Regions from separate parts of the Bradyrhizobium sp. INPA03-11B genome, predicted to be linked through region 2. Evidence: riboswitches for the same ligand, from Rfam matches in the RefSeq annotation. Region 2 holds a riboswitch; the other holds the start of a gene.
The links. A riboswitch is a leader RNA that binds a small molecule or an ion and turns the genes downstream of it on or off. The one in region 2 is predicted to bind S-adenosylmethionine.

Region 1 (7,232 bases), on a different contig from region 2:
TGACGAGGTCGGTGTCGGCATCGCCCTGCACCACCGCGAGGCCCTTGGCGACGCAGCCGTTGACGCCCTCGCGCGACAGCTCGATGCCGCGGCCGTCGATGCCGCGGCTCTCCAACAGCTGCAGCAATTCGCCGTCGCCGCAGCCGACGTCGAGCACGCGCGAGCCCGGCTGCACCATCTCGGCAACCAGGAGATGATCCCTGCGATAACCGCCGGTCCGCTCCGGCGCGACGCCCGGCAAGGGCAGTGTCTGCTGCATGCTCATGACTGGCCGTCTTCCTTCAGTCCGCGCGCCTTGCCTGCCGCCTGCAGGAAAGCGCGGGAGATTTCGAGGAATTCGGGCACATCGAGCAGGAAGGCGTCGTGCCCCCGATCGGTCTCGATCTCGGCGAACGACACCCGCGCACTCGATGCATTCAGCGCATGCACGAGCGCGCGCGATTCCGAGGTCGGGAACAGCCAGTCGCTGGTGAACGACACCACGCAGAACCGGGTCTTGATGCCGGTGAACGCCTTCGCCAGCACGCCGTTATGGTCCGCCGCGATGTCGAAATAGTCCATCGCGCGGGTCAGATACAGATAGCTGTTGGCATCGAACCGCTCGACAAAGGACGAGCCCTGGTAGCGCAGATAGCTCTCGACCTGGAAATCCGCATCGAACGAGAAGGTCGGCAGCTCGCGGTCCTGCATGCGGCGGCCGAACTTGCGATGCAGCGCGGCGTCCGAGAGATAGGTGATGTGCGCGGCCATCCGCGCCACCGCCAATCCGCGATGCGGATGGGTGTCCTCGTCGACATAGCGGCCGCCGCGCCAGTCCGGATCGGCCATCACGGCCTGCCGGCCGAGCTCGTGGAACGCGATGTTCTGCGCCGAGTGGCGCGTCGAGCAGGCGATCGCGAGTGTCGAGAACACGCGCTCGGGATAGGCCGCGGTCCATTGCAGCACCTGCATGCCGCCCATCGAACCGCCGACCACGCAAAACAGCGTCGTGATGCCGAGCCGGTCGATCAGCATCGCCTGCGCACGCACCATGTCGGGGATGGTGATGATCGGGAAATCGAGCCCCCACACCTTGCCGGTCGCGGGATTCAGCGACGCAGGGCCGGTCGAGCCCATGCAGCCGCCGATCACGTTGGAGCAGATGATGAAGTATTTGTCGGGATCGATCGGCTTGCCGGCGCCGACCATGGTGTCCCACCAGCCCGGCTTGCCGGTGACGGGATGGGTGTTGTTGACGTGCTGATCGCCGGTCAGCGCGTGGCAGATCAGGATCGCGTTGGACCTGTCGGCATTGAGCTGGCCATAGGTCTGATAGGCGATCTGGAACGGCGCGAGATCGACGCCGCAATCCAGCTTGAGCGGCTGGTCCATGCCGAACTTCGCCAGCGATGACGACGGATGATCGGCCTCATGGGCGCGATCATCGCTCTGGGTTTGCGGGCTCGGTATCGGACGCACGTTGCTCATCTAGGCGACCCTGCCTCCGCGCGGGAGGGCTCGAACAGAAATCAGGCCATAAAAAACCCGGCCTGAACAAGGTTCGGCCGGGAGCTGATCTGTCCCCGGCCTGTTTAGCGAGTTGTTTAACGTGGCTGCAAGCCGGCCGGCTCAAATGACCACGGAGTGCAGCGAACCTAGTCCTCAGGCCCCCCGCCGTCAAGGCGGCCAGCGAAGCTCCCCCTGCCGGGCACCCATGGTTAACCGAATGCGCAAGGCACGCCTGCGACGTTTCTCTTTGCTTTCGCTGCCCGTCTTTCCTAATCAGGGACCCTGTCCGGCACGGCATCGGGCCGCCCGGACGACAAGGTTTGAGAGCATGTCCAACCCACCCCCGTCGCCGCCTTCGCTGCAGGAGCTGCGCAAGGAGATCGATGCGATCGACGAGCAGGTGCACCGCCTGCTGATGGCGCGCGGCGACATCATCGACCGCTTGATCCAGGTCAAGAAGACCCAGGAGGTCGGCTCGGCGTTCCGCCCGGCGCGCGAGGCCAGCATGATGCGCGAGCTGGTGCAGCGCCATCGCGGCATCCTCCCGCTCGACACCATCGAGGGCATCTGGCGCGTCATCATCTCGACCTTCACCTATGTGCAGGCGCCATTCGCCGTACATGCTGACGTCTCGGTCGGCGAGTCCGCGATGCGCGACTCGGCGCGGTTTCACTTCGGCTTCGTGGTGCCCTACGTGTCGCATTTCAGCGCCCAGGCCGCAGTCGAGGCGGTGGCTAAATCGAGGGGCGACCTCGCGCTGGTCTCCGCGATCGCGAGCCGCACGCCGTGGTGGAATGCGCTGGAGGCCGATGGCGCGCCGAAGATCATCGCGCGGCTGCCGTTCCTCGAGCGCGCCGACCATCCCGCCGCGCTGCCGGTGTTCCTGATCTCGCGGGTCGCTGACGACGCCATGGTGACGGAGGTGCAGACCTGGAGCGTGCGCGTCTCCGGCTGGAACGCCGATGTCGCCCGCGCGCTGGCGCCGCTCGCCGAGATCGTCGCGGTCCCCGACACCGCCTTCGACGGGGCAGCCCTGCTGGTCTCGGTCACCGGGCAAGACCTTGAGAGCAAGGGTTTCGAGAAGATCAAGCTCGCCTTGATCAAGGCCGGCGCCTCGGTGCGCTCTTCGGCCCTCGTCGGCAGCCACGCAACGCGCTATACGGTGCCCTCTAACGGATCGGCCAGGACCTGAAGCAAGACCTGAAGCAGGACCTGAAGTCAGAACTGGCCGTCCGTATATCCGGAGTAGATGATGTCCCGCCCCGTGCCGAACCCCGGCATCCTCGATATTGCGCCCTACACGCCCGGCAAGAGCCCGGTGCCGGAACCGGGCCGCAAGGTGTTCAAGCTGTCCGCCAACGAGACGCCGTTCGGGCCGTCGCCGAAGGCGATCGCGGCCTACAAGGCCGCCGCTGACCATCTCGAGGACTATCCGGAGGGCACCTCGCGCGTGCTGCGCGAGGCGATCGGCCGCGCCTATGGGCTCGATCCCGACCGCATCATCTGCGGCGCCGGCTCCGACGAGATCCTCAATCTCTTGGCGCACACCTATCTCGCGCCCGGCGACGAGGCGATCTCGACCACCCACGGCTTCCTGGTCTATCCGATCGCCACCATGGCGAACGGCGCGAAGAACGTGATCGCGGCCGAGAGCAATTTCACCGCCGATGTCGACGCCATCCTCAAGGTGGTGACGCCGCGCACAAAACTGGTCTGGCTCGCCAACCCGAACAATCCGACCGGCACCTATATCCCGTTCGACGAGGTCAAGCGCCTGCGCGCCGCCCTGCCTTCGCATGTGCTGCTGGTGCTCGACGCGGCTTACGCCGACTATGTCTCGCGCAACGATTACGAGCTCGGCATCGAGCTGGTCGCGACCACCGACAACACCGTGGTGACGCACACCTTCTCCAAGATCCACGGCCTGGCGGCGCTGCGCGTCGGCTGGATGTTCGGCCCGGCGCATATCGTCGATGCCTGCAACCGCATCCGCGGTCCGTTCAACGTCACGACGCCGGCGATGCTCGCCGCAGTGGCGGCGATCGAGGATAGCGGGCATGTGCAGATGTCGCGGACCCACACCGAACAGTGGCGCAACTGGCTGACCGAGGAGATCGGCAAGCTCGGGCTGAAGGTGACGCCGAGCGTCGCCAACTTCGTGCTGATCCACTTCCCGACCGACAAGGGCAGGACCGCGGCGGAAGCCGACGCCTATCTCACGCGGCGCGGCCTCGTGCTGCGCGCGCTCAACAATTACAAGCTGCCGCATGCGCTGCGCATGACCATTGGCACCGAGGAAGCCAACCGCCTCGTGGTCGAGGGGCTGCGCGACTTCCTGGCCGGAAAGTGACATCGTGACCACGGCTCCGCTCTTCAACCGCATCGCACTGATCGGCTTCGGCCTGATCGGCGGCTCGATCGCGCGCGGCGCGCGCGCACAGGGCCTCGTCGGCGAGATCGTGACCACCGCGCGCTCGGAGAAGTCCCGGGCGCGCGTTGCCGAGCTCGGTATCGTCGATCGCGTCGTCGAGACCAATGCCGAAGCGGTCAGGGATGCCGATCTCGTCATCCTCTGCATTCCCGTCGGCGCCTGCGGCCCGGTTGCGGCCGAGATCGCGCCGCATCTGAAGCCCGGCGCCGTTATCTCCGACGTCGGCTCGGTGAAGGGCGCCGTCGTCAAGGACATGGCGCCGCATCTGCCTGATGGCGTGCATTTCGTTCCTGCGCATCCCGTCGCCGGCACCGAGAACTCCGGTCCGGACTCCGGCTTCGCCGAATTGTTCATCAACCGCTGGTGCATCCTGACGCCGCCCGAAGGCACCGACCCCGCCGCGACCGACCGGCTGCGCGCGTTCTGGGCCGCGCTCGGCGCCAAGGTCGAGATCATGACGCCGGATCATCATGACCTCGTGCTCGCGATCACCAGCCATCTGCCGCATCTGATCGCCTACACCATCGTCGGCACCGCCGACGAGCTGGCGCAGGTGACGGAATCCGAGGTGATCAAGTTCTCCGCCGGCGGCTTCCGCGACTTCACCCGCATCGCGGCCTCCGATCCGACGATGTGGCGCGACGTGTTCCTCGCCAACAAGGACGCCGTGCTCGAGATGCTCGGCACCTTCACCGAGGATCTGTCGAAGCTGACCCGTGCGATCCGGCGCGGCGACGGCGAAGCGCTGTTCGACCACTTCACCCGCACCCGCGCCATCCGCCGCGGCATCGTCGAGATCGGCCAGGACTCCGCCGCGCCCGACTTCGGCCGCCCGCACGCGAATTTGAAGAAGTAGGCGGGTAGAGGCCGATCCTCGCTTACCCTCCCCTGGAGGGGGAGGGTCGGATCGCGTTGAGCGGCGAAACGCGATCCGGGGTGGTGTGACGGTCTCTCCACAGCCAACAGTGCCCGTGTTGAGAGATCACCCCACCTCGGTCCGCATTGCGCTCCGCTCCATGCGCACCGATCCTCCCCCTCCAGGGGAGGATGCGCCGAATTTGCGGCGGGGTCTCGCAAACAACCAAGCTTTCAGTGTCATCACCCGCGAAAGCGGGTGATCCAGTATTCCAGAGACAGTCGTTATTGAACCGATGGGCCACGGCATGCTGGATCGCCCGGTCGAGCCGGGCGATGACAGCGGAATGAGTGCACAACTCCTCCCGCGCGTCGTCCCTGCGAAAGCAGAGACCCATACTCCGCGGCCGATGTGTTGGAAGGGACTCGTCGTACCAGCATCGTTCAACGATAACCATTCGTGGTTATGGGTCCCTGCTTTCGCAGGGACAACGGTGAGGATAGTTCTCCCGGACTGACAAGAAGAGATGCCTACGCCGGCGGCAGGCCGAGCGACTGGGCGGCTTCCATCCAGACGGGTAATTCGCGCTGATAGAGCGCATTGCTGTCCCTGAAGCCGATCGCGGGCTCCAGCACGAAGGTCCCGAGCACCTCCTTCACCTTGGGATCGTTGTTGGCGGCGACGCAGAGTTCGGACAGCCGGTCGACGATCGGCTGCGGCGTCGCCTTCGGCAGCGCCCAGCCCGAGAAACCGCTCACGGTGAAGAATTTCGATGTCGCGCCCTGTTCGGGCAGGGTCGCAATCCCGGGGATCGCATCGACCTTCTTGGAGTGCACGCCGAATACGACGCCGCGGTTGCTCTGCAGGACGGTTTGTGCCGCGGTGTAGCTGCCCATCGCGACGTCGAGCGTGCCTTCGGCAAGCCCGGTCCACATCGGTGCTTCGCCGCGATAGTGGATCGGCTCGATATTGAGACCGTACTGCTTGTTGAGTTCGTTGATCGTCATGTGCGGGGCGGAGCCGGCGCTGTAGGTGCCGAAGTTCACCTTGCCGCTGCTGCGCGCGTGGGCGACGAATTCCGCCAGCGTCTTGACGCCGAGTTTCGGGCTCGCGACCAGCAGCAGCCCGGCGCCCGGAATGACGCTGACCAGCGTCAGATCCTTGTCCATGTCGTAGCCGGGATTCTTCATCATCGCCCGGTTCATCACATAGGTGGTCGAGATCGAGCACAGGATGGTGTGGCCATCGGGCGTGGCGCGCGCGACCTCGGCGGCGCCGATCGAGCCGGAGGCACCGGCTTTGTTCTCGATGACGACGGTTTGCCCGACCTGCCTTGCGATAAATTCGCCGAAGGCGCGCGCCAAAAGGTCGGTCTGCCCGCCGGCCGGGTAGCTGCAGATCATGCGGATTTGCCGCGACGGCCAGGCGGCCTGCGCCGAGGCGCCGCGCGACAGCAGCGGCATTGCGGCGGCGGCAGCTCCGGCAGCGATGACGTGACGGCGGCTGAATGTCGCTGGCATTTTGGTCGCTCCCCGATTTTTCAGCGAGGGTACCGCATCGGTCGGTCTCAGCTACGGGACAGATTGGCGCAGCGGGACGCGCTCACCGCCGCAACCGTTGATCCCTGATCGGCCCCGCCGATATCGGCGCCACCTTCTGTGTCAGCCGCTGGCGGCCGACGAGGCCGGCCGTCGCCAGCATGAGGACGCCGCCGAACCACCAGGAACCGATCACGAACTCCCAGGTCCGCGGCGGAATCTCGTCGAAGATGATGCCGTAGACCGACACCAGCGCAGCCAGCGCGGCGAGGAAGATGCCGCCCGCGCTCATGAGCTCGACCGCATCGATGCGCCCCGTCGCGCGCAAGGCGGGCCTCGGAATATCGATGCCGAGATAGAAGCCGGCGGCCCCGATCACGATCGCTGTCACGATGAAAGCAAGCGTGCCGAAGAAAACGACATGGCCCTTCGCCAGCTGGGCGGCGACGAAGGTGCCGGCCATGGCACCGGCCATCGCCAGCCCGGTTCGCTGCAACACATGCGCGGCGCGGCTGACCATCATCAATTCGCGGGCGATCATGGCTCTCTCCTTCGGCCTGGACATGATCCTCATCTGCGATGCTCCTTTCCCTCGAGCTCGAGCGACGGGCTCCCCTTCACCTCGCCCCGCGTGCGGGGAGAGGTCGGAATGCATCGTTAGATGCATTCCGGGTGAGGGGGAGTCTCCACAAACACAGCTAACACCAATTATGCGGAGACCGCCCCTCACCCCAACCCTCTCCCCGCAAGAGCGGGGCGAGGGAGCGCAGCGCATTCGTGGTCGCTATCCGCCCTAGAACGGGTAGTAGCGGATCTGCGACATGATGATGTGGTCGTCGGTCCTCGGCGCGCCGCCGACACCTGCGAAGGCGAAGCGCTGGTTGTAGGAGTACTGGACGCCGGCCTTGATCGCCCCGTA
Region 2 (7,232 bases):
GGCAAGGCCTATCGCGGCGCGCTCAACGCCACCGAGGGCGCGACCTTGCTCGGTCACGCGATCGGCGAGGCGGTGGCGCGCGCCAAGGTCGATCCGAAGGAGATCGAGGACGTCGTGATGGGCGCGGCGATGCAGCAGGGCACGACCGGCGGCAACATCGCGCGCAAGGCGCTGCTCCGCGCCGGCCTGCCGGTGACGGTTGCCGGCACCACCATCGACCGCCAGTGCGCCTCCGGCCTGCAGGCGATTGCGCTCGCGGCGCGCTCGGTGATCTTCGACGGCGTCGAGATCGCGGTCGGCGGCGGCGGTGAATCGATCTCGCTGGTGCAGAACGACAAGATGAACGCGTTCCACGCCCAGGATCCGGCGCTGCTCAAGATCAAGGGCGAGGTCTACATGCCGATGATCGACACCGCCGAGATCGTCGCCAAGCGCTACAACATCTCGCGCGAGAAGCAGGACGAGTACGGGCTGGAGAGCCAGCGCCGCACCGCGGCCGCGCAGCAGGGCGGCAAGTTCAAGGACGAGCTCGCGCCGATCACCACCATGATGGCGGTGACCGACAAGGCGACCGGTGCGGTCACGATGAAGGAAGTGACGCTGTCGCAGGACGAAGGTCCGCGGCCCGAGACCACGGCCGAAGGGCTCGCGAGCCTCAAGGCGGTACGCGGCGAGGGCTTCACCATCACCGCCGGCAATGCCAGCCAGCTCTCGGACGGCGCCAGCGCCTCCGTGATCATGAGCGACAAGGAAGCCGCCAAGCGCGGGCTGCAGCCGCTCGGCATCTTCCGCGGCTTCGTTTCGGCCGGCTGCGAGCCGGACGAGATGGGCATCGGCCCGGTGTTCGCTGTGCCGCGGCTCCTCAAGCGCCACGGCCTCAAGGTCGACGACATCGATCTCTGGGAGCTCAACGAGGCGTTCGCGGTGCAGGTGCTGTACTGCCGCGACAAGCTCGGCATCGATCCGGAGAAGATCAACGTCGATGGCGGCGCGATCTCGGTCGGCCATCCCTATGGCATGTCGGGGGCGCGGCTCACCGGCCACGCGCTGATCGAAGGCCGCCGCCGCAAGGCCAAATACGCCGTCGTCACCATGTGCGTCGGTGGCGGCATGGGCGCGGCCGGCCTGTTCGAGGTGTTGAACTAATTCTGTCGTCCCGGCCAAGCGAAGCGCGAGCCGGGACCCATACGCCGCGGCCTTCGTAAAGGGCAGAGCGGCAGCCGGCTTTGCCAATTGCGATGGCCGGTGGTTATGGGTCCCTGCTTTCGCAGGGACGACATCGAGAGTGACGAGGCAGTTGAACTTTTAAAAGGAGGATCCGATGGATCTCGCTTTCACCAAGGAAGAGATAGCGTTTCGCGAGGAGGTGCGTGAGTTCTTCAAGAACAACGTGCCGCCGGAGACAAGGCGCAAGCTGCAGGAAGGCCGCCATCTGTCGAAGGACGAGATGGTCACCTGGTGGCGTATCCTCAACAAGAAGGGCTGGGGTGTCACCCACTGGCCGAAGGAACATGGCGGCACCGGCTGGACCACCGTGCAGCACTACATCTTCAACGAAGAGCTGCAGTCCTATCCCGCGCCGCAGCCGCTCGCCTTCGGCGTCAGCATGGTCGGCCCGGTCATCTACACCTTCGGCAACGAGAAGCAGAAGAAGGAATATCTGCCGCGCATCGCCAATGTCGACGACTGGTGGTGCCAGGGCTTCTCGGAGCCGGGCTCCGGTTCGGATCTCGCGTCGCTGAAGACCACGGCCGAGCGCAAAGGCGACAAGTGGATCATCAACGGCCAGAAGACCTGGACCACGCTTGCCCAGCACGCCGATATGATCTTCTGTCTCTGCCGCACCGACAAGAATGCGAAAAAGCAGATGGGCATCTCCTTCATCGTGTTCTCGATGAAGTCGAAGGGCGTCACCGTGCGCCCGATCCAGACCATCGACGGCGGCCACGAGGTCAACGAGGTGTTCTTCGACGACGTCGAGGTGCCCTACGAAAACCTGATCGGCGAAGAGAACAAGGGCTGGGATTACGCCAAATTCCTGCTCGGCAATGAGCGCACCGGCATCGCCCGGGTCGGCGTCTCGAAGGAACGGCTGCGCCGTATCCGTGCGCTGGCCTCCAAGGTCGAGTCCGGCGGTCGTCCTGTCATCGAGGATCCGGCATTCCGCGAGAAGCTCACCGCCTGCGAGATCGAGCTGAAGGCGCTTGAGCTCACCCAGCTCCGCGTCGTCGCCGACGAAGGCAAGCACGGCAAGGGCAAGCCCAACCCGGCCTCCTCGGTGCTCAAGATCAAGGGCTCGGAAATCCAGCAGACCACCACCGAGCTGCTGATGGAGATCGTCGGTCCGTTCGCCGCGCCCTATGACGAGCACGGCGATGCCGGCTCGAACGAGAGCATGGATTGGACCGCGCAGATCGCGCCGAGCTATTTCAACAACCGCAAGGTTTCGATCTACGGCGGCTCCAACGAGATCCAGCGCAACATCATCAGCAAGGCCGTGCTGGGGCTTTGATGCCCTTCTCCCTCGCCCCGCTCTTGCGGGGAGAGGGTTGGGGTGAGGGGCTTCTCTCCGTGCAGGGAATGCCGAGAGACCTGTACCCCCTCACCCGGATCGCATCTGTCGATGCGATCCGACCTCTCCCCGCAAGCGGGGCGAGGTGAAGAGGCCCCGGTTTGAACAACGATCAGTTAGTTAAGGAAACGAACATGGATTTTGATCTGTCCGAGGAGCAGCGGCTTCTCAAGGAAAGCATCGACGGGCTTCTGACCGATGCCTACGACTTCGATGCGCGCAAGAAGTACATGAAGGAGAAGGGCGGCTGGAGCAAAGCGCTCTGGGGCAAGCTCGCCGAGCAGGGCCTGCTGGGTCTGCCGTTTGCCGAGACCGAAGGCGGCTTCGGCGCCGGCGCGGTCGAGACCATGATCGTGATGGAAGCGCTCGGCAAGGCGCTGGTGGTTGAGCCGTATCTCGCCACCGTCGTGGTCGCCGGCGGTTTCCTGCGCCATGGCGGCTCGGCCGAGCAGAAGGCGAAGTACATCCCCGGCATCATCGACGGCAGCAAGACCTTCGGCTTTGCCCAGCTCGAGAAGAACTCGCGCTATGATCTGTTCGACGTCGTGACCACGGCCAAGAAGAAGGGCGACGGCTGGGTGATCGACGGCGAGAAGTTCGTCGTGCTCAACGGCGAGAACGCCGACACGCTGATCGTCACCGCGCGCACCAAGGGCGGCCAGCGCGACAAGACCGGCATCGGCGTGTTTCTGGTCCCGGCGGATGCCAAGGGCGTCACCCGCAAGGGCTATCCGACCCAGGACGGCCTGCACGCAGCCGACATCACCTTCACCAATGTCGAGGTCGGTGCGGACGCTGCGATCGGCGATCCCGAGAACGGCCTGCCGCTGATCGAGCGCGTCGCGGACGAAGCCCGCACCGCGCTGTGCGCGGAGGCGGTCGGCGCGATGGACGAGTCGCTCAAGGAGACCGTGGAGTACATCAAGACCCGCAAGCAGTTCGGCGTTGCGATCGGCTCGTTCCAGAGCCTGCAGCACCGCGCCGCCGACATGTTCGTGGCGCTGGAGCAGGCCCGCAGCATGTCGATGTTCGCGACCATGGCTTCGGACTTCAGCGATGCCAAGGAGCGTTCGTCCGCGGTCGCGGCCGCCAAGGTGCAGGTCGGCAAGTCGCTCAAGTTCGTCGGCCAGCAGTCGATCCAGCTTCACGGCGGCATCGGCATGACCATGGAAGCCAAGATCGGCCACTACTTCAAGCGGCTGACCATGATCGAGAACACGCTCGGCGACACCGACTACCACCTCCGTCGCGTCAGCGAGAGCGGCGGACTGCTGGCGTAAGCACCACCGTCATTGCGAGCGTAAGCGAAGCAATCCATCTCACCGCGTTGGGAAAGATGGATTGCTTCGTCGCTTCAGCGCAAAATTGCTGTGCAATTTTGTCGCGAGCTCCTCGCAATGACGCTCGAAACAAACAGGGAGGTAACAACAATGAAGAACACCCCGTTCGATCTCACCGGCCAGGTCGCGGTCGTCACCGGCTCGAGCCGCGGCATCGGCCGCTCCTCGGCCGAGCTGCTGGCCAAGCTCGGCGCCAAGGTCGTGATCTCCTCGCGCAAGGCGGATGCCTGCCAGGAAGTCGCCGACGGCATCAAGAAGGCCGGCGGTGATGCGCTCGTGATCCCCTGCAACATCGCGCGCCGCGCGGAGGTCGAGGCGCTGGTCTCGGGCACGATCAAGCACTACGGCAAGATCGACATCCTGGTCTGCAACGCCGCGGTGAATCCCTATTACGGCCCGCTGCTCGACATCACGGACGAGGCCTTCGACAAGATCATGGGCTCCAACGTCAAGAGCAACATCTGGCTCTCCGCGCTGGCGATCCCGCAGATGGCCGAACGCGGCAAGGGCTCGGTCATCATCATCTCGTCGATCGGCGGACTTCGGGGGTCTACGGTGATCGGTGCCTACGGCATCTCCAAGGCGGCGGATTTTGCGCTGTGCCGCAGCCTCGCCGGCGAATGGGGGCCGAAGGGTGTGCGCGTCAATTGCGTGGCGCCGGGCCTGGTGAAGACCGATTTCGCCCGCGCGCTGTGGGAAGACCCGGACAATCTGAAGCGCCGCACCGCGTCGACGCCGCTCCGCCGCATCGGCGAGCCCGACGAGATCGCCGGCGCCGTGGCCTATCTGGCTTCCGATGCCTCGACGTTCATGACCGGCCAGACCATCGTGGTCGACGGCGGCGTGACGACGGCGGCGACGTAAAGCATGATGAACTTTGATTGAGTCGCTTTAGCCGCGCTCGCTTCACCTCTCCCAAGGGAGAGGTGAACCTCCGCTGCCGATCTAGGTTTAGACCTGCTCCAGCGCCCGCTCGAAATCCTCGATCAAATCGTCTGGGTGCTCGAGCCCGGCCGAGAAGCGGATAAAGCCTTCGCTGATGCCGAGCTCGGCGCGGGCCTCCGGCGCCAGACGCTGATGCGTTGTGGTGGCGGGATGCGTGACCAGGCTCTTGGCATCGCCGAGATTGTTGGAGATGCGCGAGATCTTCAGCGCGTTGAGGCAGCGGAACGCGCCGGCCTTGCCGTCCTTCACCTCGAAGCCGACCAGCGTCGAGCCGGCGCCCATCTGCTTCTTCACCGTCGCGGCCTGCGGATGATCGGGGCGGCCCGGATAGACCAGCCGCGTGATCTTCGGATGTTTCGCCAGCGCCTCGGCGATCTTGGCCGCGTTCTCGGTCTGCGCGCGGACGCGGACGCCGAGCGTCTCCAGCCCCTTCAGCAGCACCCAGGCGTTGAACGGCGACAGCGACGGGCCGGTCTGGCGCATGAAATTATGGATGTGCTCGGCGATGAAGGCTTCCGACGACAGGATGATGCCGCCGAGGCAGCGGCCCTGGCCGTCGATATGCTTGGTCGCGGAATAGACCACGACATCGGCGCCGAGCGACAGCGGGCTCTGCCAGATCGGCGTCGCGAACACGTTGTCGACGACCAGCCGGGCGCCGCCGCTGTGTGCGATCTTGGCGATGGCGCCGATGTCGAGCACGTCGAGCGTCGGGTTGGTCGGGCTCTCCAGGAAGAACGTCTTGGTGTTGGGCCGCAAGGCGCGCTGCCACTGGTCGAGATCGAGACCATCGACCAGCGTCGTCTCGATGCCGTAGCGCGGCAGCAGATCCTGCACGACATAGAGGCACGAGCCGAACAGGGCCTTCGACGCCACCACGTGATCGCCGGCCTTCAGCGGCGCGAGGATCGCGGTGGTCACCGCGGCCATGCCGGTCGCGGTCGAGCGCGCGGCTTCCGCGCCCTCGAGCTCGATCATGCGGCGCTCGAACATCGCAATCGTCGGGTTGGAATAGCGCGAATAGATGAAGCCGGGATCCTGGCCCTTGAAGCGCGCCTCGCATTGCTCGGCGGTGTCGTAGACGTAGCCCTGGGTGAGAAACAGTCCTTCCGACGTCTCCCCGAACTGCGAGCGCAGCGTGCCGCCATGGACGAGGCGGGTTTCGGGACGGAAGCGGGCGGTACCTTCAGATTCAGACATGTGACCTCCGAAGTGGCCATTTCCCTCGGAAATGGCCACAAAAAAACCGGCCTGGAGAAACCTCCACAAGCCGGGATCACACTGTCCCCGGCCTGTTTAGCGACTTATTTAACGTGGCTGCAAGCCGGCCGGCTCAAATCACCACGGGATAAGTGCAGCTGATATTCCCTCGCGCCCTTTCCGTCAAGACGGTCATCGGATAACCCGTAAAAGCCCATATTTTGGGGCTTGATGGCCGCTCAGAGGTTGATTTTGGGCCATATCGAGAGATCGCCGAGGGACCGCGCCGTGTCGTTCACGCTGGAAGATGAATCCAACGGAATCCTGCCCGACCGCATGATCGCGGAGATGGCGGAGGCCGGCCTCATTCTGCCCGCCTACGACTTTGTCGAGAGCCAGATCCAGCCGGCGAGCCTCGACCTGCGCCTCGGCGACATCGCCTACCGCGTCCGTGCCAGCTTCCTGCCGGGGCCCGATGCCACGGTCGCCGAGCGGATCGACCAGCTCAAGCTGCACGAGATCGATCTCTCCGACGGCGCGGTGCTGGAGACCAATTGCGTCTACATCGTCCCGCTGCTGGAGAGCCTGGCGCTGCCGCCGGAGATCGTGGCCGCCGCCAACCCGAAGAGCTCGACCGGACGGCTCGACGTGTTCACGCGCGTGATCGCCGACGGCACCCGCCGCTTCGACATGATCGGCGCCGGCTATCACGGCCCGCTCTATGCCGAGATCTCACCGAAGACGTTTCCCGTGCTGTTGCGCGAGGGCTCGCGCCTCAGCCAGGTCCGCTTCCGGATCGGCGAGGCGACCTTGACCGCCGACGAGCTCGATGCGCTGCATGCCGCCGAACGCCTGGTCGATGCCGACGATGCCGATCTCAGCCACGGCGTCGCGCTCTCGGTCGATCTCTCCGGCGAGAGCTCGGGCGGCTTCGTCGGCTATCGCGCCAAGCGCCACACCGGCGTGGTCGATGTCGATCGTCGCGGCGGCTATGCGGTCGATGATTTCTGGGAGCCGATCAAGGCGCGGCCCGACGGCAGCCTGATTCTCGATCCCGGCGAGTTCTACATCCTTGCGTCGAAGGAAGCCGTGCAGGTGCCGCCGGACTACGCCGCGGAGATGGTGCCGTTCGATCCGCTGGTCGGCGAATTCCGCGTCCATTATGCCGGCTTCTT

Region 1: another riboswitch for S-adenosylmethionine. It lies ahead of QMZ05_RS01470 (homoserine O-acetyltransferase); the one in region 2 lies ahead of QMZ05_RS38730 (O-succinylhomoserine sulfhydrylase).

The regions. Positions count from the first base shown of each region.
Region 1 is NZ_JASGSR010000002.1:94,674-101,905, forward strand. Features, by position in the region: gene metW (methionine biosynthesis protein MetW) at 1-265, opposite strand, end outside; gene QMZ05_RS01470 (homoserine O-acetyltransferase) at 262-1,467, opposite strand; SAM riboswitch at 1,551-1,630, opposite strand; gene QMZ05_RS01475 (chorismate mutase) at 1,817-2,680, shown strand; gene hisC (histidinol-phosphate transaminase) at 2,741-3,838, shown strand; gene QMZ05_RS01485 (prephenate/arogenate dehydrogenase family protein) at 3,843-4,775, shown strand; gene QMZ05_RS01490 (tripartite tricarboxylate transporter substrate binding protein) at 5,306-6,295, opposite strand; gene QMZ05_RS01495 (hypothetical protein) at 6,378-6,854, opposite strand; gene QMZ05_RS01500 (hypothetical protein) at 7,107-7,232, opposite strand, start outside.
Region 2 is NZ_JASGSR010000190.1:1,603-8,834, reverse strand. Features, by position in the region: gene QMZ05_RS38750 (acetyl-CoA C-acyltransferase) at 1-1,146, shown strand, start outside; gene pimC (pimeloyl-CoA dehydrogenase large subunit) at 1,322-2,512, shown strand; gene pimD (pimeloyl-CoA dehydrogenase small subunit) at 2,707-3,852, shown strand; gene QMZ05_RS38735 (SDR family oxidoreductase) at 4,003-4,776, shown strand; gene QMZ05_RS38730 (O-succinylhomoserine sulfhydrylase) at 4,864-6,057, opposite strand; SAM riboswitch at 6,133-6,212, opposite strand; gene QMZ05_RS38725 (2'-deoxycytidine 5'-triphosphate deaminase) at 6,346-7,232, shown strand, end outside.